Haloactinospora alba: one gene and its partner. Each later gene encodes a partner of the first gene's protein in a complex. Links are inferred from orthologs where the notes say so. Each region holds a gene or a part of one and is shown in the gene's direction. Other genes may lie near its edges.

Evidence for each region.
Region 2: the proteins of mfd (region 1) and uvrA are in contact, whole or in part, in a crystal structure (PDB 4DFC), measured with the Escherichia coli proteins. The link is inferred for Haloactinospora alba from one-to-one orthologs.

What each region holds. Positions count from the first base shown.
Region 1 is NZ_VFQC01000001.1:209,242-224,960, reverse strand. Bases 10,066-14,150 are described here. They hold mfd (transcription-repair coupling factor), read left to right. Parts: upstream 10,066-10,374; coding sequence 10,375-13,950; downstream 13,951-14,150. In the rest of the region: FHX37_RS01045 (sugar phosphate nucleotidyltransferase), read right to left, coding at 106-861; FHX37_RS01040 (NUDIX domain-containing protein), read left to right, coding at 924-1,364; FHX37_RS01035 (SUMF1/EgtB/PvdO family nonheme iron enzyme), read right to left, coding at 1,359-2,849; FHX37_RS01030 (hypothetical protein), read right to left, coding at 3,211-3,612; FHX37_RS01025 (hypothetical protein), read right to left, coding at 3,600-3,836; FHX37_RS01020 (MerR family transcriptional regulator), read right to left, coding at 3,833-4,048; FHX37_RS01015 (hypothetical protein), read right to left, coding at 4,045-4,545; FHX37_RS01010 (helix-turn-helix domain-containing protein), read left to right, coding at 4,816-5,631; FHX37_RS01005 (DUF397 domain-containing protein), read left to right, coding at 5,624-5,809; FHX37_RS01000 (methyltransferase domain-containing protein), read right to left, coding at 6,400-7,242; mazG (nucleoside triphosphate pyrophosphohydrolase), read right to left, coding at 7,631-8,353; cysC (adenylyl-sulfate kinase), read right to left, coding at 8,337-9,947; FHX37_RS00980 (oxygenase MpaB family protein), read left to right, coding at 14,196-15,293; sulfate adenylyltransferase subunit CysN, read right to left, coding at 15,334-15,719. UniProt on the Escherichia coli protein: Couples transcription and DNA repair by recognizing RNA polymerase (RNAP) stalled at DNA lesions. Mediates ATP-dependent release of RNAP and its truncated transcript from the DNA, and recruitment of nucleotide excision repair machinery to the damaged site.
Region 2 is NZ_VFQC01000001.1:1,296,441-1,311,463, forward strand. What follows is about bases 7,630-11,018. They hold uvrA (excinuclease ABC subunit UvrA), read left to right. Parts: upstream 7,630-7,983; coding sequence 7,984-10,818; downstream 10,819-11,018. Other genes in these bases: FHX37_RS05940 (TerC family protein), read left to right, coding at 7,630-7,740; FHX37_RS05950 (RDD family protein), read left to right, coding at 10,991-11,018. Outside these bases: FHX37_RS05905 (SCP2 sterol-binding domain-containing protein), read right to left, coding at 1-181; FHX37_RS05910 (membrane fusogenic activity family protein), read left to right, coding at 344-1,249; FHX37_RS05915 (hypothetical protein), read left to right, coding at 1,281-1,520; FHX37_RS05920 (TlyA family RNA methyltransferase), read left to right, coding at 2,110-2,910; FHX37_RS05925 (NAD kinase), read left to right, coding at 3,110-4,081; DNA repair protein RecN, read left to right, coding at 4,744-6,444; more of FHX37_RS05940, read left to right, coding at 6,733-7,629; more of FHX37_RS05950, read left to right, coding at 11,019-11,527; FHX37_RS05955 (RDD family protein), read left to right, coding at 11,610-12,245; FHX37_RS05960 (nitroreductase/quinone reductase family protein), read right to left, coding at 12,352-12,816; FHX37_RS05965 (acyl-CoA dehydrogenase family protein), read right to left, coding at 12,913-14,103; FHX37_RS05970 (CaiB/BaiF CoA transferase family protein), read right to left, coding at 14,115-15,023. UniProt on the Escherichia coli protein: The UvrABC repair system catalyzes the recognition and processing of DNA lesions. UvrA is an ATPase and a DNA-binding protein. A damage recognition complex composed of 2 UvrA and 2 UvrB subunits scans DNA for abnormalities.

The sequences.
Region 1 (15,719 bases):
CGTGGTAGCGACGTCGAGAACGCGACACCTCCGCTGTCGTCGCCGACGCGGTGGGATAGCTCACCCCGCACACACCGCGCCCCGGAACCGCAATTGCCCCCTATCTCAGTCGACGTTCGGGAAGGGCGCCCCAAGATCGGTCACAGTAGTGTCTACTCGCCGGACTCTGACCGATGCCGTCTGGGCGTAGGTGGACAAGGCAAGCGATAGTTTCGGCTCTCCGCTGGAGTGCCGGTAGGTGTGGAGGAAGTCCAGGAATGAGCGACTGACCCGTGAACGGCCGGTCATGAGCGCGAGGTTGTCGCAGCCGTAGGTGGCTTCGAGAACGGCTGCTGTATCCTCGTCGGGCTTTTCCACCAAGCGAACCATGCGGTCGTTGTCGCAGACGACGACGCCGCGCTTGGTTGCTGCGGCGCGTGTGTAGGGCCGCACCATCACCGCTGTGTCGGCGTCCAGTTCACCCAGGTGCAGCAGGGGGCGGGCGTTGGGAAACAGGTTGTCGGCGTACATGACATACAGCTGGGCGGGCCGGTTCAGGTAGTCGTCGGCGTTGAGTACGGACGTGATGTCACCGTAGGTACCGGACTGGGGGATCATGTCCACGCTGGGCCAGTGCCGCGTTTCGGTGGCGGTGTCGGCAACCTGGTCATACGCGTCGGGCTTGTTCAGTACGTAGCTGATCCATGCGGCGAACCGGGTGTAGTAGGGGTGGTGCACCATGACGGTTCGCGCGTTTCCCAGGTCGGCGATTTCTTCCATGAGCAGTGCGATTCCTGGTTTCCCATGCACGGGAAAGTATTCTTTTGGCAGGAATCGGAACCAGTCCGCCCTCCTTGTTCCCAGCCCTCCGGCGGCGATCATTACTGAATGCTGTTTTCCTCGGTCCGATCGCATTGAGCCATCCTTTTCGCTAGGGTGCTGACATGGATATACGCGTGACGGGTTTCCTTGTGGAGGACGGGCAGGTTCTGCTGTTGGACCAGGACACCGACGGGCTGCGCAAGTGGAGCCTGCCCGGCGGCCGGGTCGAGGAGGGCGAACCGCTCGCTGATGCCCTCGTTCGCGAGATGCGGGAGGAAACCGGAATCGACGTCGAAGTCGTCCGGTTGCTTTACGTGTGCGACCACATCATTCCGGAAAAAGGTCTTCATGTGGTGCACATGACTTTCGAGGTGCGAAAGGTGGGCGGGACTCTCGGTAAGATCTCCGAGGGAATCGATACGCGCCCGATTCGTGGAGTGGAATTCGTAAAGACCGAGGATCTTTCGCAGCTCGGTTTCAGCGAGCGGTTCGCCCAGCTGGTCGAGGGCGGCTTCCCTGGCGCCGGCTCCTACATGGGACCGAAGTCGGCTATCGGGCTATGACAGAAGGGCGATAGCCTCCCGGTCGAGTTCGGACAGGGGGCGCGTCCGGTCGCCTAGCAGGGTGAGCCACCGGCTCAATCGGTCGGCTACCTCGTTAAGCGAACATCGAGGACCCGTGGAAGATGCACAGGTCAACCGCACACCGACACCGCAGGAGGCGCCGAGCAGGTGCCGGGAACGCCGACTCGTCACCTCCTCCCGCGACGCGGGTGTGTTCCATGCGGCTCCGTGCCGGTACCGCGTTAGGGGCGCCCACTCCGTTCCGTGGCCCGGCCCATCGCAGCACCACACTCGAAGATTGCCGACTCTGTGGTGCACAGCTTTCGGCCCTAAACCAGGTTCATCGACGGGAGTCACATCTCCCATCTGGTATTCGGCGTTGCTGGCGTGAGCGCCGGCAGTGAGCGCGTCCAGCTCGCTGCTGGTCGGGAGCCGCGCCCCTTCCCAGAAGGCATAGGCGGCTGCTCCGATCCAGGTGATCCAGTAGGCCGGATGGTGTTCGTATCCGGGGCTCACTCGCCACCCCTTGCCGGTGGGGTGCAGTCGGCCGCCGCGTTCGTGCGGCATGGGGATCGCGACGATGTGTACCCCGTGCAGGGTGGTCTTCAGGCCCGCGTCGGTGAGCCCGTTAAGGAAGACACACATCTCGGCGTTGGAGACGAGCAGGTTCCGCCACCGGGTATGAGGGGGAGCCAAGGGGACATAGGCCGGTTCGGTCCGCGCCTTGCGAATGGTGGTCGTCAGTCTCGGTGGGGCGGCTTCTGGATTGTCGAAGGTGGCCAGGGCGTAGGAGTCGGCACCGGCAAGCCACCGCTCCGCCCTCTTGGACGACGCGGGAGCGACGATGCTGCGGAGCAGACTCAAACAGCGTGACGTCTCGGACGTCACCACCTCGGCGGTTCCGGGGCGCAGACGCGCGACCAAACCGTCTTTGTGGTTGGTGGTCGCGAACGTGCTGTCACAGGAGGGTGTCTCCTTTGATGGGAGCGAAGACGCCGATCCGAATTCCTCAACCAGCCCGGCCAAGGGCCGCGTGGCGGATCGCCAGTCGAGTACGGCAGCTTCGTAGGACACATGCGCGTGTTCACGGTCTCCAAGGGCATCGGCGAGCAGGGCCGTGTTCAAGGTGATCAGCCGTGTAAGCGCGACGGGCGGGCACGGATCGTCGTCGGGTACGAGTCTCGACCAGCGGCGGTGTTCGTCCTCGTGTGCCAAGGCCGCAACATGGCGGTAGATGTTCCCGTAGTCCCACCGTTTCCAGAGGGCGCCACGGGTGAAAGAGCTGGCCACCCCTAGCGGAGACCGTGAGAGCACCACAACGGGTGAGTCCGGGAATAGCGCGAGGAGCGCCGCGGCGGTGAAATACAGGTTGGTCTCTTTGACGACGTGGCGCCCGCCGCGGTACTTGCTGCTCTTGAAGGACTCCACCCAGTAGGCGGCGAGCGGAGCGTGTACAGCGGGGCTTGTTGCACTGATTGTGGTCAAGGGGGCGAGTGGGTGTTGCCTGCCGAGCTGCTGCCGAAGGTGTTCGTTGTGCTGGATGGTGGAATGTCGCAGGGAGTCGAGAACCCAGTTCGACCCCACGCGTTCGGAGGTTCCAAGAACGAGTATCAGAGGGCGTTCGTCAGCCGTCATGGTTCGTGTCTCCCAGGGGGTGTCTCGAAGACGGAAGTTGCTGGTCTGATCTGTGTCGCTCTTAGTGGTGGGCCACCCCTGGCGCGGCGTGGGAGGGAAGGACGCCCGGGTGTTGGGAGATGGTGGCAGCACCCAGGGACGGGGGTGTGCGCCACCACGCACACCCCCGTCGCGCGCCCGGTCGAGAAAAGGCACGCGTTCCGTGATGGTTCTATTCCTGGAGTTCGACCGGGATCCAGTCGGTCAGGATGCGGGGATTGGCGTGGCGCACCGGACCGCCCTTGGCAGGTCGCACAAGCACATCCCCGCTGTCCGTTCCGGGCTGGGGTGTGTGGCCGGTGACCACGTGCACGGTGGAGCCAGCTGCGTGCAGCCGCACCCGCAACCCCACGGGCCAGCGGCACTGCAGATACGACAGATCCCCACCGGAAAGCCGCTCCACTTCGGCCGGGTGGACGGTGACCGTGTGGACATCGCCGACCGTGTCGCGGGGAGCGATCCGCAGCATCCCGTCAGCCTGCTGTGTGACGACATCCCACGGGGTGGTGCCGTCGGGTTCCCCGGGCAGCCGCACCCACATGCCGGGTTCCCACCCGGGCTCTACTCCTCGCACGGGCCACCACCCCTAGCCTCGCGCTGATGGGAAACCGCTCCCGTGTCCTCGTCACTTCTGTCGGTGTCGTGGTCCTCCTCGCCGAGCCAGGCGTCCAGCCGGTCGCGCAGCGCGAGGATGGTCGCGCGGATCCGGTTGAGCCAGAACGCGTGGCCTTCGGTGGCCTGGACGAGCTGCTCCACCAGGTCACGCAACTCGCGGCGTTCCTGCGGGGTGAGATTCACGCCTGACCACCCCCTTCTTCACGGTTGGTGGTGGCCAGCAGGGTGTGAACCTGGTCGGGCGCGAACCGGCGGTGCCCGCCCGGGGTAACCAGTACCGGGGCCAGGCGGCCCTCGCGTACCCAGGTGTTGACGGTGGAGGTGGTCACGCCGAAGGCCTCGGCCACATCACCCGGACGCAGCAACGGGGCGGGCCAGGGTGCGGGGGTACTCACCGGACCACCCCCACCGTGCTCTTCTGCTCGCGCTGGGATAGCCATTGCCGCACCAGCGGGGAGAGTTCCGCGCGCACGTCGTCCAGCCCGTCCTCGTGGGCCGGTGGGGCGGGAGGTTCAGGCGTGGTGGCGGCACCGCAGGCCGGACAGGCCCCCTCTTCCTCCCGCCGTTGGCGGTGACGCTCGAACTCGGTCACATAAGGCCGCACGGGGCTGTGCTCCTCAGGGTCGAGCAGCTCGGGCTCGGGAAACGCGGCTGAAGGGACCATGCCGCTGTCCACGTCCCGGCAGGAAATCCCGGCCTGGTCGTGGGTCCCACCCCGTGGCGGCGGCACGGTGAAGCGGCGTGCCGTACCTCGCCTGGCGGGTGGCGGTGGTGCGGCACGCGGGGCCGGGCGTTGGTAGCCATCCCGGTAACGCGTGGGCGGGAACAGGGCGACAGCCAGCATCGCAAGCAGCGTCCACAGGGACGCGAGGGTGCGAATAAACTGGAGCATTGTCATCGACTCCTCATCAGTTGATGGCCACGCCTCCGGAGAGCTGTCACTCTCGCGGAGGTTTTGTAACGCCCCGGGCGCGGTTTCGCTGCTACCTGATACCGCGCCCGGAGGCTCCTCCCCTTGTTCCAGGAGCTCGCCGACCAGCATGGCTTTCGTGCGGAATCGGTAGCTAGCATGACCACCGCTTTGTCAATTTCTTTTACGTTCGGTTTATTTTGGTGTTCTAGCGGTGATGTTCTGTGATGGTTGATCAAGCGTGGAGGACTGATGGGGCGTAGATACAATCCAACTTGGCAGAAATTCGGCTCTGAACTGCGAAAACACCGAACTTCAACATCCATGTCACAGGGGCAGGTTGCCCAGGCTTTGGTGGTGTCCTCATCCCTGATTTCGTACATGGAGTCCGGTATGCGTGGTCCGCAGTTTGACCAAGCGCAACAACTGGACGCATTGTTCCGGACTACCGGGACCTTCGAACGGCTCTGGAAGTCGGCCAACGGACAGACGCTGTATCCGACCGGTTCCCGGACATCCATCGACTTCGAGCAGTTAGCCTACGAAATACGCGAATATCACAATTTTCTGGTTCCTGGTCTTATGCAGACCGCTGATTACGCCCGTGCCACGTTCGCTGCCATGCGACCGTTCGTAGATGCGGCGACTATTGACCAACTGGTGGACTCACGGTTGCAGCGCCAGCGGGTGCTGGAGGATACAGACCGCCCACTAATGTGGGTTGTGCTGGATGAGACTGTCATACGGCGCAACATCGGTGGCGTGGTCACAATGAAGGGGCAGATTGGTCATTTACTGAGACTGATCGATGAACACGTCCTGCGTCTCCAGATCGTTCCGTCCGACCTCTCGATGCCACCGGGGCTGTGCGGACCGTTCCGAGTGTTCGCGTTCGCGGACCGCCCCATGGTGGTGACAGCGGAACACGTGGTGGACGATGTGGTCCTCGACAGTGATGAGCACGTCCGCACCTGCTCCACGCTGTGGTCAGCGATTCAGGCGGACGCGTTGCCGACCAGCAGTAGCGTTGACCTTCTCCGCCAGATACAGGGAGAGCTAGATGAGTAACCAGCATGTGTGGCACAAGTCCAGCTACAGCAACGGCAGTAACAACAACTGTGTCGAGGTCGCCGAGGGGCCGGTGACCGCTGTCCGCGACACCCAGAACCGGCAGGCCGGCCACCTGTCGTTCTCCGCTTCCGAGTGGCAGGCGTTCCTCGACGAGGTGCGCACCGGCCGACTGTAACCTTCGCCTGTGGCTGCCCTCGGCCACGGAGCAAGACGTAGCCAGCCCTCGGTTTCACCCCGGCCGGGGGCTGTTGTTGTTCCGGGGCTACGTCGGCATGGGGGGACGCAGCGTCTACCGCCCGCTGGGGCTCACCGAGCCAGAGCTGATGGTGTCACGAGGGTTGTTTCCCGGTTCCGCTGCAGAGTTCGCAAGGGGCATCTTCAACTGTTCCATCGCGGGATCGTTGCTGGGTTCCATATCCCCGACATGCGCTGCAGTTCACTTCTTTACGGTGCTGACCCCATCACCCATACCTCTCCGCACTTGATTGCGTGGCGAATCCAGCCACACGTGCTGGCCGTCAGCGTCCACAGTGAGTCCAAACCGCTCTTGGCCCGGCTCGCCCCATGCCACCCATCTCAAGTAGGTCTCTTCAGCCTCATCCCATAGGTTGCGTGGCCCGCGCTGCGTCACCGTCGCAGGTTCATCCGTGGAAGGTTGTTTCACCAGTGCGTGTGAGAGACCCCCATCAGACAGCACCAGAAGGAACGTTCCGTCGGCCGAGCTACCGCCTGCTGCGGTGAGGCGCGGCAACGTCCCGATGAGTGCTATCTGACATCCCGTACCCGCGTAATGGACGCGGCGTGGATCAATCCGGGGTGCGACTCGCGGTCATCGTCAGCTATGGGGGTGTTGGTAGGGCGCTGGGAACGCATCATCATATAACCGCAGTTGCCAGTGAAGCGTCCCACGGCTCCGTCATTCGTAGCAGTGAGCTTTACCTGATAACCGCCCAAGCCAGGCATCCACGGCAGCACGATAATCCCGCCAGGGCGGGTCTGTTCCACCCATGTGTAGGGCACCTTCCGTACCCCGCATGTGACATGGATCCGGTCGAAGGGGGCTCCTCCCGGATGCCCTTTCTCGCCGTCACCTGTTATCAGGTTCGGCATATATCCAACGCGTTCCAGATTCACCCGCGCCTGTTTCGCTACCTGCTCGTCCACCTCCACGGAAGTGATGTTCTCCGCGCCCAACCGGGCCGAGAGCAGACCGGTTGTCCACCCGGTACCGGTACCGATCTCTAACACTCGGTCCTTGTCGTATGTATCGAGAAGCTCTAAGAAGGAGGTGACATTACTCGGAGCGGAATTGGAACTGGTGAAGCGGTTCGCGCTCCGAGCCGATTCCTCAGTGAGGTCGGTACCGCCGTCCTCGATCTGGGTCACGATCGTGCTGTCGCTGTAGACCGCCTCGTACCACGGCTGGGGATCGGTGGCTCGGTCGATCCAATAACTCGGAGCGGCACCCATGGGCGTCGCCCACGCCCGCTCGGGCACGAACCACTCGCGCGGGACGTCCCGCAGTGCCTGCCTCCACGTTTCGTTCTCGGTAAGTCCGGCCAACCGTTCCGGGCCGGGTGGGGTCTGTTCACCCATCCGCACCGCCACGGGTACCCATACTGATCCTCCACGCCTCGGGGGGATATCCGTCCACGTCCCTACCCCGCGCGCGGAACAGGCAACACCCCGTGGCCGGAAGCGGCCACCCGCGGTTACTCCCCACACAGACAGATCCGGGCATGCCCGCCAGCGGCGAGGCGGCCCCGGAGATCGGCGTTTCCCCACCGGAGGGCTCCTCCAGGAACCCCACAGCTTCGGGGTGCCGTCCCGGAACCGATACCCGCACACGCGCCGCGGCCGAACGCCGCGCTGCGTCCTCGTCGCCGAAGCCCTCGATGCCGGGTCCCTCTCCGTGGGCGGATGCGCAGAGCACACGGGGAACCATGTCCCCGCGGGCCAAAGCCCCCTCGGTGCCCCACCCAGCGCTCCGGACGCGCTAATCCCAGTAGGCCCGCCACTGGTCGGCGGTGAGTGAGCGCGGCTCGTAGCCGTCGGCGCGGGCCTTGGCCTCGGCGGCGCGTACCCGCTGGTCGAACCGGCGCGCGGCCGAACGCAGGTCCATCTCCGGGTCGGCGCCGCGCTGGCGTTCCGCCTCCACAGCGGCCAACAGCTCACCGCCGGGCCCGCCGTCGTCGCCGATCAGCTCGGCGGGCACCCCGTTGCGCACGGCCCGTTTCGCCAGCTCGTAGCTGAGCAGCGCTGCGGGTTGGCCGAACGGGACCCCTTCCAGGATCGACGCGTCCTCCTGGCCCTTCTCGGCCCGTTCGGCCGCCTTGATCGTCTCCCAGTTGGCCCGGACGTCCTCGGTGCCGTTGACGGCGGTGTCGGAGAACACGTGCGGGTGGCGGCGCACCAGTTTCGTGGTGACGGCCTCGGCCACGTCGTCGATGGTGAAGCCCTCACCGCCGCGTTCCTGGGCGACACGCGCGTGGAAGACGACCTGCAGCAGGACGTCGCCCAGCTCCTCGCGGAGGGTGTCGTAGTCGCCGTCCTCGATCGTCTGCAGCGCCTCGTAGGACTCCTCGATGAGGAACTTGGCCAGGGACTCGTGGGTCTGGTCGGCGTCCCACGGGCACTCGCGGCGCAGCGTGTCCATGACGTCGACCAGGGCGAGCAGTCCCTGGCCGGGCCGGTGCTCCCGGTCAGTGGTGTCGGTCATCAGCAGTGGTCTTCCGTTCCGGTTCGGGTTCGGGTAGCCAGCCGCCGACGCGCAGCGCCTCCAGCACCCGGGCGACGGACTCGCTCTCCTCGGTTCCCGCCGTGTCCAGCACGAGCTCGGCGTCGGCGGGTTCCTCGTAGGGGTCGGAGATCCCGGTGAACTCCTGGATCTCGCCGGCGCGCGCCTTGGCGTAGAGGCCCTTGCGGTCACGCTCCTCGCACACGTCCAACGGGGTCGCGACGTGGACCAGGAAGAAGTCCCCGTTCTCCTCGACCATAGCGCGCACCTGGGCACGGGTCGCGGCGTAGGGGGCGATGGGGGCGCAGATGGCCACGCCGCCGTGCCGGGTGATCTCGGAGGCCACGTAGCCGATCCTGCGGATGTTGAGGTCGCGGTCCTCGCGGGAGAAGGTGAGGCCCGCGGACAGAAGCCGCCGTACGATGTCGCCGTCCAGCAGGGTGACCGTGCGCCCGGAGCCGCGGATGCCGTCGGCCACGCCCCGCGCGATCGTGGACTTGCCGGAGCCGGAGAGGCCGGTGAGGAACACGGTCAGGCCGCGACGAGTGCGCGGCGGCCGCAGCCGGTACAGTTCCGTGGCCACCCGCGCCGGCGTGAACCAGGACGGCAGTTCCCGGCCGAGGGCGAGCGTCTCGGCGATGTCGGCGTCGGCCGGCTCCTCGCGCGCCGCCTGCTCGGGAACCTCACCAGCCAGGCGCCACATCCCGTCCCGGGTGTCGTAGCGCCACTCGGAGGGGCGCAGCACCGCCACCGGGGAGGTGGGCTCCGCGGCCGCCACCTCGTGGGCGGAGCCGTCCTCCCCGCGGTTCAGCAGGACGCTGGTGGCGCCGTAGGACCGCGCCACGTGCGCGGCGAGCAGGGCGTCCCGCCCAGTTGGCAGCGCCCCGCCCGCGGGGGAGCGCGCCGGCGGGAGGGTGGTAACGGCGAACCTGCTCCGCGGCGGCAGGAGCGGTTCCGCCGCAAGGATCGCGGGGGCCAGCCCCTCGTTGTCCATGGGGGCGTCGACGAGGACGAGCACGTCGGCGGGGTGGTCGCCTCCGAGGCTCGCCGCCGCCTCCCGTATCTGGTGCAGGGTGTTGTGGTGCAGCGGGCGGTCGGTGACCACGGCGAGGAGGGGCCGGCCGGCGTCGCCGCCCTCTGCGGCCCGGAGGGCGGCGAGGCTGTCGGGCGACAGCCGCAGCTGCCGCAGCGCGCCGTGCATCGCCGGGCTCGCGGAGCACACCTCCCCGGCGAGGTGGTGACTGGGGGTCTGGTCGGGTTGTGCGTGCTGTTCGGGCCGCCACCGTTGGCGCACGTCCAGTTCGGCCAGCGGCGCGCCCTCCGGGTCGGTGAGTACGAGCCGCCGGGCGTCGGCCAGTTCGTCCGGGACGGGCAGGGTGACCGGCACCGGCCAGGGTGTGCCGTCCGGCAGGTGCCCGTCCCGCGTCACCGCCTCGGCCTCCTCGGCGGTCATGAACCCGGACAGCGGGTAGCTGCCGTTGAGGATGAGCTCCAGGTGCGCCAGTTCCGTGGGGCCGGGGGCGAAGTGCGGAGCCGCCGCCTCGGCTGTCTCGGTGCGCTCGCCACTGACACTCAACCCGACCTCCAGAATCGCTCGTGCACTGCTGGGGACAGCTTATGCCGGCCGGTGGGGCCACCGTGCCGCCCGTCGGTGGTTGGGGAGAGAGCCGTGTCCCGGCCGGACGCGGCCGGGGAGGAACACCAGCCGGCCGGACGCGGCCGGGGGAGGAACACCAGCCGGCCGGTTGGTGTTACGGGGGGCAGGCCCTGTCCACCGCCGGAACGGTGGACGGTGTCCCGACGGCTCGTGGCGCCGCGTAGGCTTGGCAGTGGCCCGCCCGCGCTGACACGAGCCCGCCGGGTGTGCCGCTGTCCGGACCGCGGCAGTGCGCGGCGGTGTCGGACAGCGGGTGGCGACGCCGCGCACACGAGCGACCAGCGAGGCTTGTGCACGTTGCCACCTGCCGACCACTCCCTACCACGGTCATACGCTTCTTTGCGCCATGAGTCTTTCTGGATTGTTGAAGGTCGCCGCCGGCGACCCGGAACTCGACCGAACGATCGCGGCCGCGCGAGACGGCCGGGACGAACACCTCGATCTCGTGGCCCCTCCGGCGCTGCAGCCGCTGCTGGTCTCGGCGCTCGCCGCGGAGGAACCCGCGGGCGCTGACCGGCCGGTACTGGCGGTGACCGCCACGGAGCGTGCCGCCTCGGAACTGTCCGAAGCGCTCGGTTCACTGCTGCCCGACAACTCCGTGGCGCTGTTCCCCGCCTGGGAGACGCTGCCGCACGAGCGGCTCTCCCCCCGTTCGGACACCGTGGGGCAGCGGCTCGCGGTGCTGCGGCGGCTGGCCCACCCCGACCCCGCCGACCCGTTGACCGCGCCGTTGCGGGTGGTGGTCGCCCCCGTCCGCAGTGTCCTGCAGCCGCTGGTATCCGGCCTGGGAGAACTGACGCCGGTGCGGGTCCGCCCGGGGGAGGACGCGGAGCTGGAGGACCTCGTCCAGTCCCTGGTGGACATCGGTTACGCCCGGGTGGACCTGGTGGAGAAACGCGGTGAGGTCGCGGTGCGCGGCGGCATCGTGGACGTCTTCCCCCCGACCGAGGAGCACCCGCTGCGCCTGGAGTTCTGGGGCGACCAGGTGGAGGAGGTCCGGTACTTCCACGTCTCCGACCAGCGGTCGATGAGCGCCGAGCAGCACACCGGCGGCCGGGGCGACGCCGCTGCCGGGCTGTTCGCGCCGCCCTGCCGGGAACTTCTGCTCACGCAGCGGGTCCGGGAGCGGGCCAGGGAGCTCTCCCGCCAGAACCCCGAACTCTCCGACATCCTGGACAAGCTGGCCCAGGGGATCGCGGTCGAGGGCATGGAGGCGTTCGCGCCGGTCCTCGCCGACGGTATGGAACCGCTGCTGAACCACCTGCCCGCGGGGACGCACGTCGTGGGCTGCGACCCGGAGCGCGTCCGGTCCCGCTCCGTCGAGCTGGAGCAGACGAGCCGGGAGTTCCTGCAGGCCTCGTGGATCAACGCCGCCTCCGGTGGCGACACTCCGATCGACGTGGGCGCCTCGGCCTACATGACCCTCGACGAGGTGCAGGCGAACGCAGCCGAGCTGGGACTGCCGTGGTGGACCCTCACCCCGTTCGACTCCGGCGACGCCGCTGAGGCCGACGGCAGCGGCGCCACGACGGTCCGTATCGACGCCGGCCCGGCGGAGGCCTACCGCGGCGACACCGAGCGCGCACTCGCCGACGTCAAGTCGTGGTTGCACGACGGGTGGCGGGTCGTGCTGCTGACACCGGGACACGGTCCCGCGGAGCGCCTGGACTCCATGCTGCGCGACGCCGGCCTCGGGGTACAGCTGCGCGGCGACCTCGACGAGGCACCGGAACCGTCGGTGGCGACGGTGACGACGGGGCAGCTCGAGCACGGTTTCGTGTGGCGCCCGGTGCGTACGGTGCTGCTCACCGAGACCGACCTGGTCGGGCAGAAGTCCTCGACGCGCGACATGCGCAGGATGCCCAGCCGCCGCCGGGGCAACGTGGACCCGTTGCAGCTCAAACCGGGCGACCACGTGGTGCACGAGAAACACGGCATCGGGCGTTACGTCGAGATGATCAGCCGGACGATCCAGGGCGCCACCCGCGAGTACCTGGTGATCGAGTACGCGGCGAGCAAACGCGGCCAGCCGGGTGACCGGCTGTTCGTCCCGACCGACCAGCTCGACGAGATCACCCGCTACGTCGGCGGCGAGGCGCCGACCCTGTCCAAGATGGGCGGTGCGGACTGGTCGAAGACGAAGAGCCGCGCCCGCAAGGCCGTGCGGGAGATCGCCGGTGAGCTGATCCGGTTGTACTCGGCCCGCCAGGCGTCGCCCGGCCACGCCTACCCGCCGGACACCCCGTGGCAGCGCGAGTTGGAGGACGCGTTCCCCTACGTGGAGACGCCCGACCAGCTGGCCGCCATCGAGGAGGTCAAGGCCGACATGGAGAAGTCGGTGCCGATGGACCGGCTGATCTGCGGCGACGTCGGCTACGGCAAGACGGAGGTCGCCGTGCGCGCCGCGTTCAAGGCAGTGCAGGACGGCAAGCAGGTGGCGGTGCTGGTGCCCACCACGGTGCTGGTGCAGCAGCACCTGTCCACGTTCACCGAGCGCTACGGGTCCTTCCCCGTCCGGATCAAACCCCTGTCGCGGTTCCAGACCGACTCGGAGGTGGAACAGACCCGCGAGGGACTGCGCACCGGCGAGATCGACATCGTGATCGGCACCCACCGGCTGCTGTCCGACGAGACCAGGTTCAAGAACCTGGGTCTGGTGGTCATCGACGAGGAACAGCGGTTCGGGGTGGAGCACAAGGAGGCCCTGAAGCGGCTGCGGACGCAGGTGGACGTACTCGCGATGTCGGCCACCCCCATCCCGCGCACCCTGGAGATGGGGATGACGGGCATCCGGGAGATGACCACGATCCTCACCCCGCCGGAGGAACGCCACCCGGTGCTGACGTTCGTCGGCCCCTACGACGAGAAGCAGATCGCGGCGGCGATCCGCCGGGAGCTGATGCGCGAGGGGCAGGTGTTCTTCGTACACAACCGGGTGGCGTCGATCGAGCGGGTGGCGGCCTCGATCAGCGAGCTGGTGCCGGAGGCGCGGGTGGCCCACGCCCACGGCCAGATGAACGAGCACCAGCTCGAGAGGGTCATGGTGGACTTCTGGGAGAAGAGCTTCGACGTGCTGGTCTGCACCACCATCGTGGAGTCCGGACTGGACGTGCCCAACGCCAACACCCTGATCGTGGACCGCGCGGACACCTACGGGCTGTCCCAGCTGCACCAGCTGCGGGGCCGGGTCGGCCGCGGCCGCGAGCGGGCCTACTCCTACTTCCTCTACCCGCCGGAGCAACCGCTCAGTGAGACCGCGCACGAACGGCTCTCCACGGTCGCCCAGCACACGGAGACCGGCGCCGGGATGTACGTGGCGATGAAGGACCTGGAGATCCGCGGCGCAGGCAACATCCTCGGCGCGGAGCAGTCCGGCAGTATCGCCGGGGTCGGGTTCGACCTCTACACCCGCATGGTGGGGGAGGCCGTCCGCGAGCTCAACGGCGACGAGGTCTCCGACGAGGAGGTGGAGACCAAGGTCGAGCTGCCCGTCGAGGCCCACATCCCGCACGACTACATCCCGGGCGAGCGGTTGCGGCTGCAGTCCTACAAGCGCATCGCCAGTGTCACCGACGACGAGGACATCGCCGCCGCGCGCGCGGAGCTGGTGGACCGGTTCGGCACCCCGCCGCAGCCCGTGGACAACCTCCTGGCGGTGGCCCGCTTCCGGGTACTGGCCAAACAGGTGGGGCTGACCGACGTGGTCCTGCAGGGCAACCAGATCCGGTTCGCTCCGGTCGAGCTGCGCGAGTCGCAGCAGCTGCGGCTGCGGCGGCTCTACCCCAAGGCGGTACTCAAGGAGGCGAACCACACGCTCCTCGTCCCGGCGCCGAAGGCGGGCGGTCTCGGCGGGAAGAACCTGCGCGACCTGGACCTGCTGAAGTGGTGCACCGACCTGGTGGAGGCCGTGTTCGCCAGCTGACCCGGCCGTGGCCCGTCGGCGGGGCCAGCCACCGCTGCCGCAGCGCGTCACGTCCGCGCACCGGGTGAACCGTTCCCGCGGTGGATTCGGCGGAACGCGCCGCAGACGGGAAACACGTATTGTAGTCTTCTGGCGATTGAACGTGTCTTCGCGCCGGGCGTGTTCCTCACCGCCCTCCCCAGCGGGACCGGACGGAGCGTCCGCGCGGGCGCCAGCGCCTCGCAGCGAAACGTAAGGAGCCGGAGTTGGCCCTCACCTACGACGACTACCTCACCGACCTCAAACACGCCGGTGACCCGGACGCTGACGCCGTCGTCCGGGAACTCCTGGACAACGGCCAGGTCAACAGCGTCAACGAACTGTTCCGGGAGTTCGGCGCGGCCGACCAGGACGTCCCCTCCCAGGCCCCGCCGGTCCTGGCCGACTACCTGGAGAAGACCCGGAGCTTCCCCGACTGGATGGAGTCCCAGCGGCTGGACGACATCGCCGAGTTCTTCCAGCACCACCACCTCGCGGCCTCGGCCATCCAGGCGACGGCCGGGCTGGTGGGTACCTACCTCTCCCCCGTCGGCGCGAAGACGCTGCTGTCCACCCACCAGCTCTCGCAGCAGCCGCACCGGCGCCTCTCCCAGTCGACGCGGCTGTTCATGGGCATGGGGGACGAGGACGCGTTCACCGACCGCTCCAAGCTCGTCCCCACCTGCCAGAAGGTCCGCCTCGTCCACGCGGCGATCCGGGAGCTCCACCGCCGCTCCGGCGAGTGGGACACCCAGCGGGACGGCGCCCCGGTCTCCCAGCTCTACACCGCCGGGGCCGCCGTCGTGTTCTCCGTCGGCGCGCTGGACGCGATGGAGCGTATCGGAGTGTCGGTCACAGAGCGCGAGGCCGACGGGTTCTACTACGCCTGGCGCGTCGTCGGGCACTTCCTCGGCATCCCGGACGCGTACATGCCCGCGAGCCGCGCCGAGGCCAAGAACCTGTGGGACGAGGCGCGGGACCGGGAGTGGGCCCGCAGCGACGAGGGCGTGCTGCTGACCCGGGAGTGCATCGACCTCTACGAGTCCTACATGCCCCCGGGCCTGGAGGGTGCCGTTCCGGCGTTCCTGCGGCTGGCGCTGTCCGACACCTACGCCGACATGATGGAGGTGCCCCGGTCGGCCTACGACCTCGGTGCCGACGCCCTGTCGACCGGAGCGTCAGCGCTGCTGGGCAGCTCGGCGACGCAGAACGCCGCGGTGCGGCCGGTACTGGACGCGCTGAGCACCGGGGTGGAGCGGGTGAGCCGTGAGGCGTTCACCCACGGGCAGGAGACCGAACCCCAGATGTCCGACCGTATCCAGTGACGGTCCCGCTGTCCCGCCGGTCCGCCCGGCGGGACAGCTCTCACTCGGCGTCCACGACCATCCCGGCACCCACGGTCTCGTTGGTGTCCGGGTCGATGAGGATGAACCCGCCGGTGAGCCGGTTGTCGCGGTACTCGTCGACGAACAGCGGGTCGGCGGAACGCAGGCTCACCCGGCCGATCTCGTTGAGTCCCAGCTCGGCGGCCTCCTCGTCGCGGTGCAGCGTGTTGACGTCCAACCGGTAGTACAGGTCGCGCACCATCACCTTGGCCGTGCGGGTGGTGTGCTTGACCAGCAGTTTGGACCGCGGCGTCAGCGTCCGGCCCGGGGACATCCACGAGATCATCGCGTCGACGTTCTGGGCGGAGCGCGGCCTGTTGTGCGGCCTGCAGATCATGTCACCGCGCGAGACGTCGATGTCGTCCT
Region 2 (15,023 bases), 1.1 Mb from region 1 along the record:
GCGTGGTTGCCTCTGATATCCCTTGGCTGGTGAGCCGCATGTCGAAAACAACCTCCAGGTCGGGGACCGCGACGCTGATACTGCGTTCCACCAGATGTTTGCGGCGGCTGTGTTCGTCGAGTTCCGCCACTCTGCTGGAGAGGTTGCGGATCGCCGCCTCACACTCTTCGATGCTGGTCATAATGCCTATCATGCCTGATTCTGGTTCTCGTGGCAGGGCAAGGGCGACGTACCAGCCCGGTGGCTGACCGGTTTCCGCCGCAGGACCGTCCCGACACCGGTAGCGTTGGCACCGCTACCTGACTCGCAGTGACAGTGGTTGTTCGGCAAGGAGAATATAACGATGGTCGTTGACGCGGTGCGCGCCTATGTTGATGCTGCCAGTGGTCTCACGGAGCTGACCCGCAAGCGCGCTGTGGCGGCGGCCAAAACACTGTTGAAGGAGAGGGAGAGCCACGGCACCGGTGGGACGGACGCCGCTGCCTCCGAGGGGGAGCATCCGCCTTCTCCCCCCGGTGTGGGGCAGAGTATCCAGACCCTGGCCAACGATCTGCTCGAGACCAGCAAAGCCAACCGGGACGCCCTGCTCCGTGTGGTGGAAGCCGAGGTCAACCGGGCTCTGTCCCGGGCTGACCTTGTGCGTCGCAGCGATTACGACCGTTTGGCACGCAGGGTGGCCGAGCTGGAGCGTCGGATGGCTACCCAGCGGTTCCACCAACGGAGCGGTGAGGCTCCCGGAGCCGAACCCGGTGCTGACCCGAACACCGCCTCTGTCGAACAGCCGGAGCAGACGTCACCAGAAACACCCGTTCCCGAGCTGGGAAGCTCCTCGGAAACGGCCCGGCAAACCTCGGAGCCGCGGGAGGACGTTTCCGAAGAAGAAACGACGACAGAGCACGCACAGGGAACCCCCGAGGCAGGAACGGACGGAGAGCGCCGTGCGCCGGAGGAAACACTGGAGGAGAAACCCAGTGAGAACGGTGATCCGGCCTCCTCGGGGATAACGGACGCCGATACCGGGAAGAAGCCTTCCAACAGCCAAGCGGGAAACAAGGCCAAAACCGGCGGAGCCGCAGGGTCGCGGTCTGCGTCCAAAGCGGGAAACAAGCGGTCCGGAGGACGCGGAAAGAACGCTGGCTCGGTCTCGACCGCTGCCAACACCCCCGCGGGGAACGTCACGGAGCCGGAGACGGCGCGGGGCAATGGTGCGCGGAGCGAGGGAAGGTCCGGTACGAACAAGCGGAAGTAGGCACCGTCGTTCCGGAAAGGTGCGTGCAGAGGTGACGAACGCGGAAAACGGCGACGCGGATGCGCCCGGATTGGCCGAGCGGACGTTGCGCAGTGCGCGGGAACGGTTGGCGGCACTTGACGAGCTGCCGACAAGCGACCACGTTGCCGTATTCGACGAACTCCATCGTGAACTCTCCGGCGTTCTCGGGGTGCTGGACCGAGACGCCGACACCGGTACGGCACCTCCCGCTGGCTCCGGTGGTGTGAGCGGAAACGACAACGGCGGTTGAGAGCGCGTCCCGCACGAACCTCCGCTGCTGGGAGACGCGCCCGTCGTGGTGCGGGAAGGACCCCCGGAGGGAAGGGGAGCAGCCGGAAGGCCCCGGCAGTGTGACAAGGCGGGCCAGGAGTGTCTCCTCCGCGCGTTCACACCATCCGAACCACAGCCGACGCTGTGCACGCGTGCGCGCCGCGCTGTCGTGGCGATGGAACCGGACACGGCCCGGACAACACCCGATGGCCGGGGCCAACCGTACGGAGCTGGTACTCAGCGGGCAGAGGGACGAACCGGCTCCGTCATCCGTCGCTCCCTCCCCGAGGCAGGAACCGGGCGCGCTCCTTCCGGGGAGGGTTGCTGACGCCGTCGGGGCCACGAGGCCGTACCGTGGTCCAGGACGGATGGTGTCACGCACCCGGACGGGACCGTGCTAACCGGCCGTAGGGGGAACGCACCGTTCACGCCGAGGGTGCGGAAGAGCCGTGCTGACGGCCGGTGGTCCCAGTGGCTCGTTGGCGACTCCTGCGTCCGGTGGGCAGTACACCAGGGATCCAACCCCCTCAGAGCGAAGACCAACGTCAGATAGGCGCATTCAGTCGACCATGGCCAAACGAAGCCGGCTCGATGCCGAACTCGTCCGTCGGGGGTACGCCCGATCCCGCGCGCACGCCGCTGAACTGATCGACAGCGGTCAGGTTCAGGTGGGAGCGATGCTGGCGGTGAAACCTGCCACCCAGGTGGGCACCGACCAGCCGATCGTGGTGCGCGTTCCGGACGAGGAACCGCCCTACGTGTCGCGCGGTGCGCACAAACTCCTCGGAGCGCTCGGGGCTTTCGGGATCGACCCGGAGGGAAGGCCGTGCCTCGACGCGGGAGCCTCCACCGGCGGATTCACCGACGTCCTGCTTCGGAGAGGCGCGGCGCACGTCATCGCGGTCGACGTCGGTTACGGACAGCTGGCATGGCAGCTGCGCAATGATGACCGCGTTGCGGTGGTGGAACGGTGCAACATACGTGAACTCACCCCGGAACGGGTCGGGACCGTGGTCCCTGACCTGGTGGTGGCGGACCTGTCCTTCATCTCGTTGACCCTGGTGCTTCCGCCGCTGGTGGAGTGCGCCACCGCGGACGCCGATTTCGTGCTGATGGTGAAGCCGCAGTTCGAGGTAGGCAAGGACCGGGTCGGTGCCGGGGGTGTGGTCCGTAGTACGGAGCTTCGCGGTCAAGCTGTTCGTTCGGTCGCGGGGAAAGCAGGGACCCTGGGGCTGGGGGTGGCCGACGCTGCGGCCAGCCCGCTTCCGGGTCCGTCGGGCAACGTCGAGTACTTCCTGTGGCTGCGTCGCGGGGCCGGTCCACTGGACGAGTCGCGTCTGCGGTCCACTCTCGGCGAGGGGCCCCAGTGACACGGCGGCGGCCGGGGGCCGCCAGTTCCCGAAGAACCCCCCGGAAGCCCGGCACACTGTATGTGAACGAGGCGAGGGGCTTCGGGAGGGCGGCGGCGGCGATAACGTCGAAACGAGGCACCGTGTGCGCGGGTGGGTGGCCCGGACCGCAGAACAACGGTGCCTTCGGGACCGCCACGAGCGCGAGGAGTTTACTGCCATGACCAGCGCGGGTCGGGATGACGGAACAACCACGTTCAGCAGCCCCAGTGACAGGAGCGTGCTGTTGCTGGTGCACACCGGTCGGCCCGCGGCCATGCGCAGTGCTGAGCTGGTTCACCACAGTCTGACCGAGGCCGGGCTGGTGGTGCGGATGCTGGCCAGCGAGGCGGACGAGCTCAAACGTGCCGGGTGCGCGTTGGAGCCGGTGGAGCTGGTGCGGGACCACGAGGCCGCGGACGGCGCTGAGGTGGTCATGGTGTTGGGGGGCGACGGTACGCTGCTGCGGGCGGCGGAGATCGCTCGGCCCGCAGGCGCCCCGCTTCTGGGAGTCAACCTGGGGCACGTCGGTTTTCTCGCCGAAGCCGAACGCGAGGATCTTTCCGCGACCGTGCACAGTGTCGTCGCGCGCGAGTACGAGGTCGAGGAGCGGATGACACTGGATATCGCCGTCTACAACGGCGGGCGTGACAGTGGTGTCCCCCCAGTGCGGACCTGGGCTCTGAACGAGGCCACGCTGGAGAAGGCGAGCGCACGCCGCATGCTGGACGCGGTGCTGGAAATCGACGGGCGCCCCCTGTCCCGGTGGGGATGCGACGGAGTGGTGTGTGCCACCCCCACCGGTTCCACCGCGCACGCCTTCTCCGCTGGCGGCCCCATCGTGTGGCCGGAGGTGGAGGCGCTCATGGTCGTACCGATCAGTGCGCACTCGTTGTTCGCCAGGCCCATTGTCGTTTCTCCCGAGGCGAGTATCGCGCTTGAGGTGGTCCCGGAGACCACGGAGGGTGTGCTCTGGTGCGACGGGCGTCGTATGGTCGAGTTGCCCGCGGGAGCACGCGTCGAGGTGAAGCGCGCGGAGACACCGGTGCGTCTGGCTCGCCTGCAGCAGGCACCGTTCACTGACCGGCTTGTCGCCAAGTTCGGTCTTCCCGTTCTGGGATGGCGCGGACGCGCCGAACGTGACCAGGAGTGAGCCGGGACGGATTTCCGGTCCGCGGGCGGCCGGCCCCACGCGGGAGAGGCCGGTACCGGTGTGTGACACGCGCTGCGGAGAGGGAGGCGCTCCGTGGTGCGGCCGCGGTACGGCTCCCCTACCGGAGCGCCCGTGAGAGCCCTCCGGTGTTTCGGAGGGCATCGGATCCGGTTCGTGCGCGGCTGGCGACAAGGGTCCACGACGCTTCCTGGGAAACGTTCCGCCGGTTACTGTCGGAAAAGTGCGGTTGGTGGGGGCACGCCCCCGTGGCCACACGGCCCGTGGGTTCCACCAGCCAGAGGTGGCGCACGCGCGGCTACGGCGACGGGACCGCACCGTGGCCCGCAGGTACCTGGCGGTGCCCACGCGACGTGGCCCACGGCAGGGGTGCGAATGCCGCTGCTAATATCCTCGCCGCTGGGCGGGCGGAGAGGCGAAACGCTTGCGGATGCGGTGCGGGCCGCGGGGCGGCCGCCGCAGAAGCAGGAAGCAGCGGGAACCCGAAAGGAAGTACCGTCCTCCCGGCGGCAGGAACCGTGGGAAGGATCTTCGCCGTTCGCGGCGGAGAGCACGTCGACTGTAAGTGAACAGTGGCGTTCACTGCCGACAGGCACACGCCGAGGACGAAGCGGCAATCACCGGTGGAAGCGGGAGAGAGTTCGGTGCTCGAAGAAGTCCGTATCAAGGGTCTCGGGGTCATCGACGACGCCATGCTGGAGCTGTCGCCGGGGCTGACGGTTGTTACCGGTGAAACCGGTGCGGGGAAGACCATGGTGGTGACAGGGCTGGGACTGCTGTTCGGCGGCCGTGCTGATCCGCAACGAGTGCGCCCCGGTGCGGAACGCGCCCTCGTCGAGGGGCGTATCACACTCCCGGAGGAGAGCCGGGTCACGGAGCGCGTTTCCGAGGCCGGGGGGGAGCTCGACGAGGGAGCACTGATCCTCACCCGTTCGGTGTCGGCGGAGGGCCGTTCCCGGGCCTCCGCGGGCGGGCGCTCCGCCCCCGTGAGCCTGCTCGCCAGCCTCGCGGACGACCTCGTCGCCACACACGGCCAGTCCGACCAGCACCGTCTGCTGCGCACGGAGCGGCAGCGCGCTGCTCTCGACCGCTACGCCGGAGAGGCGCTCACCAGGACACTCAACTCCTACGCCGCTGCCTACCGTCGGCACCGTGAGGTCTCCGAGGAACTGGAGGAGCTGACCAGCCGCGCGCGCGACCGCGAGCAGGAGGCCGACATGCTGCGGTTCGGTGTCGAGGAGATCGCTGACGCCGAGATCACCCCGGGCGAGGACGCGGAGCTGCTCGCGGAGGAGAACAGGCTCGCCCATGCCGACTCCCTGCGTGTCGCCGCTACCACCGCCAACCGGGCACTCACCGGGGACCCGGACGCCGATATGCAGGCCGACGCTGTGGGGCTGCTCGCTTCGGCACGCCATGCGTTGGCGGCGGTACGGGACCATGACACGTCATTGGCATCGGTGACCGACCGGCTGGACGAGGCCAGCCACGTCCTCGGTGACATCGCCACCGAGCTGGCCTCCTACGCCGACTCGATCGAGGCCGACCCCGCTCGGTTGGCTGCCGTCCAGGAGCGCAGGGCCCACCTTGCCCAACTGTCCCGTAAATACGGGGAGAGCAGTGACGATGTCCTCGCCTGGGCCGAGGACGCCGCCAAACGGCTCGCGGAGCTCGAGGGGGACGACGAGCGCATCGACGAGCTGCGCGATGAAGAGGAGGAGCTGCGTTCCAAACTGCTCGAGTTGGCTGACGAGCTGACCCGGATCCGCACCGAGACCGCCGAGACGTTCTCCGCCGCTGTCACCGAGGAACTCACCGCGTTGGCCATGCCCCACGCCCAGGTCAGTGTTCGGGTGACAGCCGGGGATGATTTCGGTCCCCACGGCCGGGACGAGGTCGAGATCCTGCTTGTCGCCCATCCCGGAGCTCCGCCGCTCCCGTTGCACAAAGGGGCCTCGGGGGGCGAGCTTTCCCGGGTGATGCTCGCGATCGAGGTCGTGTTCGCCGGTGCCGACCCCGTGCCCACCTTCGTCTTCGATGAGGTGGATGCCGGAGTCGGGGGGAAGGCGGCGGTCGAGGTCGGTCGTAGGCTCGCCCGTCTCGCCAGAGCGGCACAGGTGGTGGTCGTGACCCACCTTCCCCAGGTGGCCGCGTTCGCCGACGCTCACCTGGTCGTGGAGAAATCCGGGGCGGGAACCGTGACGGAGAGCGGCGTCACGCGTCTGGACCGGGCCGGCCGTACTCGGGAACTGTCCCGGATGCTGGCCGGGTTGGAGGACTCGGAGCTCGGCCAGGCCCACGCTGAGGAACTCCTGACGATCGCCGACACCGCTCGGGCGTCCTGACGGCGGTCCCCGTCGGGACGTGTCTCGCATGTGTGGTTCCATGGCATGATAGAAGAGTGTCACGAAGCTGCGACTGCGTGGACGCTGCGTGGCTCGTGAACGCATGGTGAGGGGAGTATCCCTTACACGGCGGTGTCGTCATCACGGATCGCGATAAGGCGAACCCGGTGCCGCCGGTCCATGGACGGTGCCGTGGCTGAGCCGTGGTGCTTCCGGGACGGGAGAGACCTCCGGTGCGAGACATGTCCGTTTGCGCATTACGGGCACGGCAACCGGAGGAGTGTATCCATGAACGTCCCGATGTGGGTGTGGCTTGTCACGGTCGGCGGGATGCTCGCCGTACTGATCGCCGATCTCGCCATCGTCGACCATCCGTGGAGCAAGAAGAGCGGGCCGCGTGAGTTCGGCATGCGTCAGGCCGCATGGTGGGCGGCCTTCTACATGGGGATAGCCCTGCTCTTCGGAGTCGGCCTGTGGTACGTGGGCGGCGGGACAGTGGCAGGGGAGTACTTCGCCGGCTTCATCACGGAGAAGAGCCTCAGCGTCGACAACCTCTTCGTGTTCTACCTGATCATGGGTAGTTTCGCCGTCCCGAAGAAGTACCAGCACGAGGTGCTGCTGGTGGGGATCGTGATCGCCCTGGTCATGCGCGGTGCCTTCATCGCCGTGGGAGCGCAGGCGATCAACGCCTGGAGCGAGATCTTCTACCTGTTCGGCGCGTTCCTCATATACACGGCGGTCAAGATCGTCCGCGACCACGTCTCGCGTGACTCCGACGAGGACTACTCGGACAGCTTCGCCGTGCGCATGGTACGGAAGGTCTGGCCGGTCACCGAGGAGTACCACGGCCCGCGCCTCACGGTGCGCCAGGGGGGGCGGCGCTACGTGACCCCGATGCTCATGGTCATCGTGGCGATCGGTGTCACCGACCTCGTCTTCGCCATCGACTCCATCCCGGCCATCTTCGGACTGACGCAGAACGCCTACATCGTCTTCACCGCCAACGCGTTCGCCCTGCTGGGGCTGCGCCAGCTGTACTTCCTGCTGGCAGGGCTGATGGACCGGCTGGCCTACATCAGTTGGGGCCTGGCCGCCATCATGGTCTTCATCGGGATCAAGATGATCCTGCACGCCCTGCACGAGAACGGTGTCGAGGTCGTGGAGGTCACGACCTCCCTCTCCCTCTCGGTCATCATCGGCGTGATGACTGTCACCGTGGTGGCCAGTCTGCTGACCTCCCGTCCGACACCGCGCGCGGAAGCTGTTCCCCAGGAGCGGGAAGAGTCCGGAGAGTAGCCCGGTATCGAACGAGTGTTCGTATATAGTGGTGGCATCCGCGGGGGTCTCGCGGATGGGCGCGCGCTGGAAGATTCCGCGTCCGTGAGTGGTTATCGTCAGAGGGTTGACGCCGCGCGACGACCGGTGTCCGAACAGTGTTTCGATCCGCCCTGGGTGCGGCGGCCGTATTTCCGCGCGGCAAGCAGATAAGAGTCCTGGTGCGTCTGTTGCGCGCCGGTGCCGAAGGGGCTGATGGCACGTATGGCCGAGGAACTGGTGATCCGGGGGGCCCGGGAACACAACCTCAAGGACGTTTCGTTGGACCTGCCGCGCAACGCGATGATCGTGTTCACGGGGTTGTCCGGGTCGGGGAAGTCCTCCCTGGCGTTCGACACCATCTTCGCCGAGGGGCAGCGGCGTTATGTCGAGTCGCTCTCCGCCTACGCCCGACAGTTCCTCGGTCAGATGGACAAACCGGACGTGGACTTCATCGAAGGGCTGTCCCCCGCGGTCTCCATCGACCAGAAGTCGACCAGCCGCAACCCCCGGTCGACGGTCGGCACCATCACCGAGGTGTACGACTACCTGCGCCTGCTGTGGTCGCGTATCGGAGTGCCGCACTGCCCCGACTGCGGACGGGAGATCGCTCGACAGACACCCCAGCAGATCGTCGACCGTGTACTGGAGTTCGCCGAGGGGACCCGCTTCCAGGTGCTCGCCCCGGTCGTACGGGGGCGTAAGGGCGAGTACGCCGAACTGTTCAAGGACCTGCAGACCAAGGGCTACACCCGAGCCGTCGTTGACGGTTCCCAGGTGCGGTTGGAGGAGGCCCCCGTTCTCAGGAAGTACGAGAAGCACGACATCTCCGTGGTCGTGGACCGGCTCACGGTCAAGGAGTCGGCGCAGAAACGCCTCACCGACTCCGTGGAGACGGCACTGGGCCTGTCCTCCGGAACCATCGTGCTGGACTTCGTCGACCTTCCCGAGGAGGATCCGGGCAGGCAGAAGGTCTTCTCCGAACACCTGTACTGCCCCTACGACGACCTCTCCTTCGAGGAGCTCGAACCGCGGTCGTTCTCGTTCAACTCGCCCTACGGCGCCTGTCCCGACTGCGCCGGCCTGGGCACCCGGATGGAGGTCGACCCCGAACTCGTCGTTCCGGACCCGGAGAAGACGCTGGCGGACGGCGCGATCGCGCCGTGGTCCTCGGGGCACGGCAGGGAGTACTTCGGCCGGCTGATGCAGGCGGTCGGGGACGCCATCGGGTTCGACCTGGACACGCCGTGGGAGCGTCTCCCCAAAGCGGGACGGAAGGCGATCCTCGACGGTCACGACACGCAGGTGCACGTGCGCTACCGGAACCGTTTCGGGCGCACCCGCGCCTACTACACGAGCTTCGAAGGCGTGATCCCCTGGGTCAAACGGCGCTACGCCGAGAGTGAGAGCGACACCAGCAGGGAGCGGTTGGAAGGGTACATGCGTACCGTGCCGTGCCCCGGCTGCGCGGGACGCCGCCTCAAGCCGGTCGTGCTCGCCGTCACGGTGGGAGGCGCCTCGATCGCCGACGTCTGCTCGCTGCCGCTGGACGAGTGCGCCCAGTTCCTGCGCGACCTGCAACTCAGCGATCGGGACCGGATGATCGCCTCCCAGGTGCTCAAGGAGATCAACGCCCGTCTGGGATTCCTCCTGGACGTGGGGTTGCACTATCTCAACCTGGAGCGGCCGGCCGGGTCGCTCTCCGGCGGAGAGGCGCAACGTATCCGGTTGGCGACCCAGATCGGTTCGGGACTGGTCGGAGTCCTCTACGTGTTGGACGAACCGTCGATCGGACTGCACCAGCGGGACAACATCCGCCTGCTCGACACGCTGCGCCGGTTGCGTGACCTCGGGAACACGCTGATCGTGGTGGAACACGACGAGGAGACCATCCGGTCCTCCGACTGGGCGGTGGACATCGGTCCCGGAGCGGGGGAACACGGTGGAGACGTCGTCGTGTCCGGGCCGGTGGACGAGCTGCTCTCCGACAGCACCTCCCTCACCGGCCAGTACCTCACAGGCAAGCGGGAGATCGAGGTTCCCTCCTCCCGGCGTCCCACGGCCAAGGGCAAGGAACTCGTCGTGAAGGGCGCGCGGGAGAACAACCTGCACGACATCGACGTCGCGTTCCCCCTCGGAGTCCTGACCGCCATCACCGGTGTCTCCGGTTCCGGCAAGTCCACTCTCGTCAACGAGATCCTGTACAAGGCCCTCGCGAAGGAGCTACAGGGGGCGGGCTCGGTCCCGGGGCGGCACACCAGGGTGAACGGGGTGAACCAGATCGACAAGATCGTGCATGTCGACCAGAGCCCGATCGGCCGTACCCCGCGGTCCAACCCGGCCACGTACTGCGGTGTCTTCGACCACATCCGCAAGCTGTTCGCGCAGACCAACGAAGCGAAGGTACGCGGTTACCAGCCCGGCCGGTTCTCCTTCAACATCAAGGGAGGACGGTGCGAGGCGTGCGCGGGCGACGGCACGATCCGGATCGAGATGCAGTTCCTACCGGACGTCCACGTTCCCTGTGAGGTCTGCAACGGTGCCCGGTACAACCGAGAGACCCTCGACGTGCACTACAAGGGCAAGAACATCGCGGATGTGCTGAACATGCCCGTCGAGGAGGCACTGGAGTTCTTCGAGCCCATATCGGCGGTGCGTAGGCACCTGCAGACCCTCTATGACGTCGGTCTGGGATACGTACGGCTCGGCCAGCCGGCGACCACCCTCTCCGGCGGTGAGGCGCAGCGGGTGAAACTCGCCTCGGAGCTGCAGCGCCGCTCCACCGGACGTACCGTCTACGTGCTGGACGAACCGACCACGGGACTGCACTTCGAGGACATACGCAAGTTGCTCGGGGTGCTGGACCGGTTGGCGGACGGTGGCAACACAGTGATGGTCATCGAGCACAACCTCGACGTCATCAAGACCGCCGACCACATCATAGACATGGGACCCGAGGGCGGGAAGGCCGGCGGTTCCGTCGTGGCCTCCGGAACCCCGGAAGAGGTGGCCAGGGTCGCCGAGTCCTACACGGGGCAGTTCCTGGCCCCGATGCTGTGAGGCGGCTGCTGGTCCGCCGCGTGGCAGGGAGGGGAGCACCGTGGGGTCCCCGGCACGGGCGCCAGCGGGTACCCCACGGGAAACAGGACGGAATACCCTCGTGTCAGAACCGTCGCGGGATCGCGCGGGGTCCCCGGTTCCGACAACGGCGACGTCCCAAGGACGGGGTGGTATGAACGCAGCAGACCAGCGGGGTGGCAGTCCTCCGCAGCCGCAGACCGCTCTGCTCCGGCGCGTCCTGGCGCGTTTCGTCGATCTGGTGATCTTCGCCGGCCTGGCCGCGCTGGTCAACGCGGTCATCGCACGCACGGTCCCCGGCGGGGACAGCGTCGACGCGACGGGGATGATGGAGCTCCCGGCGAGCCTCGTCCAGTCGTTGGTGGTGTTCACGCTCTACGTGGCCTACGAGGCCCTGTTCACCAGCGTGTACGGTGCGACCGTGGGCAAGCTCCTGGCCGGGGTGCGCGTTGTCGGCGCCACTGGCGGCCACCCCTCCCCACCGCCCATGCTCTCCCTGGTGAAACGGTCAGCCGTGCTGTTCCTCTCGGTACTACTGAACTTTGTCAGTGTCCTCAGCCTCCTGGGAGCGGGAGTGTCGATCTACGCTGTGGTCTCCGCGCTCATAGACCAGCCGCGGCACCGGGGGTTGCACGACAAGCTCGCGGACACCGCTGTGATCCGTTGGGAGAGGAACGCGGTACCGTCGTAGCCCGCTTCGGCCCGTGACATCCGTACAGCACCGCCGAACGGGTCTTCCCACGAGTTTCCCGACGCGCCAGGAGCACAGGAACGTGTCCTTCGAGAACCCCGATCCCAGGTCCGGTACCGCGGAAGGAGCGGCCGCTTCCCCCGGGACCCCTCACACCGGCGCGGACGCCGCCTGGCAGCCCGCCGCCGGCGCTGAGCAGTGGCAGGCCTCCGGCCAGCGGCAGCGGTTGGCATCGTGGCCGCAACGGGTGGCGGCGCGGTTGATCGACGGCGTGGTATTGGCCCTGCCGACGGTCCTGGTGGTCCTGCTCACGATGTTCCTGGTCTCCACGGCGCGGTGGATCGCGGGAGACGGTTTCTCATCGGGCGAGGGAGCCTCGATCCTGACCGGTGTCGTACTCTTCCTCGTTCTGACCGTCTACGACACGGTGTGTGTCCGCAAGTGGCGCCGGACCCTGGGGAAGCACCTGCTGGGGATCGAGGTGGCGCCGCTCGCCGGGGCGGGATGGCAGGGGCCGATCCCGGTCGCGTCGATGCTGGCTCGGGCGGCGCTGCTGCACCTCTGGGCGCTGCTCTGCTACAGCCTTCCCTTCGCCCTCGCCGTCCTGGTCGCGGCCGCGGCTGCGGTGTTCCTCGCACTGTGGCCGACGTGGGACCGTCCCAACCGTCAGGGGTGGCACGACAAGCTCGGCGGCACTGTCGTCGTACGTACGAGCTGATCGTTCCCCGGCCCCGCGTGTCGGGGGCGGTGGAGCAGGGCCTGACACGCACCGCGGCGGGCGCCACCGCAGCGGCCCGACAGGGCGCCGCCCGCCCCCGGGCGGACTACAGGCGGACGGTGGTGCTTCGCACGATCTCGAAGACCGGGTGGGCCGCGGCCTCGTCCTCGAACCGGTCGACGGGTGCGTCCGGGGAGGCGGAGAAATAGGGGCCGACGACCGCGGACCGCGGATGGTCCAGGTATTCCCTGAGAACCGGGGCTGCCCGGCCCGGCCCCACCTCGACCACGCTGATCAGCTCGATCCAGCCACCGTGACGCAGCGTGGCGAATCCGTCCTGGCGTATGTTGTGTACCCAGCCCACCGGGCCGTAGGGAGCGACGAGGAAACGTCCCCGGTCGTTCTCGAGCAGACTGATCGGAGTTGTGTGGAGAAAACCCGACCTGCTGCCGCGCGTGGTGAGCAGCCGTAGGTCCGGGGTGCCGATGCCGTACTTGACGAACCCCGCAATGATGGCGTTCGTGGTACGCCAGAACTTCGTCGTGGGGAAACGCGACGTGTCGTTGGCCATCGGGTATCTCCTCAGGGTCGCCCCGCGGTCGCGGAGTTCTCAGGATCGAGCCTACCCACTCTGCCGGGAACGTGGAGCAGGCTGCGCACCGGGGACTCAGCGGAAGGCGGAGACGCCTGTCACAGCCTGTCCCAGGCTGAGCGCATGGATCTCCTCAGTGCCCTCGTACGTGGCGACCGTTTCCAGGTTCGCCATATGCCGCATGACCGGGTACTCCAGGGTGATGCCGTTCGCGCCGTGCACGGAGCGCGCGAGGCGCGCCACCCGCTGCGCCGCGGCGACACAGGAGAACTTGCCGAAGCTCACATGGTTGTGGTGGCACGCACCCTGGTCCTTGAGCCGCCCGATCTGCAGGGCGGTGAGTCCGGCCTGGTTGACGTCGACGAGCATGTCGGCGAGCTTGCGTTGGGTGAGCTGGAACCCGGCGATCGGCCCGCCGAACTGCTCCCGCGTCGTGGCGTAGTCCAGAGCGGCCCGGTAGCACGCACGCGCGGCGCCCGCGGCTCCCCACACGATCCCGTAGCGCGCCTCGTTGAGGCAGGAGAGCGGAGCCCCCAGCCCCGACGCCCCGGGCAGTAGCGCCTCCTCGGGCAGCCGCACGTCCTCCAGCACCAGTTCCGACGTGATCGACGCCCGCAGGGAGAGTTTCCGGTGCACCGTGTTGGCGGTGAAACCAGGAGTGTCGGTGGGAACGAGGAAACCACGTATGCCGTCCTCGGTGCCGGCCCACACGATGGCGACGTCGGCTATGGAGCCGTTCGTGATCCACATCTTCGTGCCGTTGAGCACCCAGCCGTCACCGTCGCGGCGGGCGCTGGTACGCATCGACCCCGGGTCACTGCCGGAATCCGGTTCGGTCAGGCCGAAGCAGCCGATCACGTCCCCCGCCGCCATACGCGGCAGCCACGTCTCCTTCTGCTCCTCCGAACCGAACTTGTGGATCGCTGTCATGGCCAGGGACCCCTGGACGGAGACGAAGCTCCGCAACCCGGAGTCGACCGCCTCCAGCTCACGGCACGCCAGCCCGTAGGCCACGGCACTCGCCCCCGCACAACCGTAACCGTGCAGGTGCATGCCGAAGACGCCGAGTTCTCCGAGCGATTTCGCTAGGGCGCGCGGTTCCGGGATGGTCCCGGCGTCGAACCACTGCGCGACGTGGGGAAGCAACTCCCGCGACCCGAACCCGCGGACGGTGTCGCGGATGTCGCGTTCCTCACCGGACAGCGACCCGTCGACCGCGAGGAAGTCGTCCGGGTCCGGCGGTGAGGCTTTGCGCTGGTCAGTCATGACAGTCCTATCTACTCGCCGTTACTCGCCACCCGTACCGCACCGCGTTCGATCATCTCCGAGATGCGGTCGGCGCTCAGCCCCACCTCGGTGAGGATCTGTCTGGAGTGCTGCCCGAGCAGGGGAGGCGGATCCGACCCTCCATCCCTCCTCCCCTCGGCGGTTCCCAACCGGAACCCCGCGCGCAGGAGCTCCAAGCTCCCCGCTGTGGGGTGGTGCACGGTGCGGGTCACGTCGTCGCCGGCCGCGTCGGCGGTACGGATCGCGTCCAGCACGCCGCGCACCTTGCCGACCGGCACCCCGGCCTCCAACAGCGACTCCGTCCACTCGTGCGCTGGCCGGGTGCGCAGCTCGGCCTGGATCTCCTCCACAAGCTCCGCGCGGTGAGCGACCCGGTCGGGATTGGTGGTGTATCGGGGGTCACTGCTGAGGTCGTCCCGCCCGAGTACGGCGCACAGCTTGCGGAAGAGCGCGTCGTTGCCGGCGGCGACCATGATGTCGGCGTCGGCGGTGCCGAACACCTGGTAGGGCACGATCGCCGGGTGGGCGTTCCCGTACCGCTGAGGCTCCGTTTCCGTAGCCAGCGCCCCCTGCGCGACGTTCACGAGGCCGGACAGCGCGGAGTTCACCAACGACGCCGAGATGTGCTCACCCTGACCCGTGACGCGCGCGCGCAACAGGGCCCCGAGGATGGCGACCGCGGCGTTGAGGCCGGTAAGCACATCGGTGATAGCCACTCCCACTTTGCTGGCCTGGTCACCAGCCCCGGTCACGGCCATGAGCCCGCTCTCGGCCTGCATGACGGCGTCGAAACCGGGACGGTCGGCGGGATCGTGCTCGGGGCCGAACCCGCTGATGGAGCAGTAGACCACAGCGGGGTTCCGTTCCCGGACCGAGGCGTAGTCGAGCCCGAGCCTGTC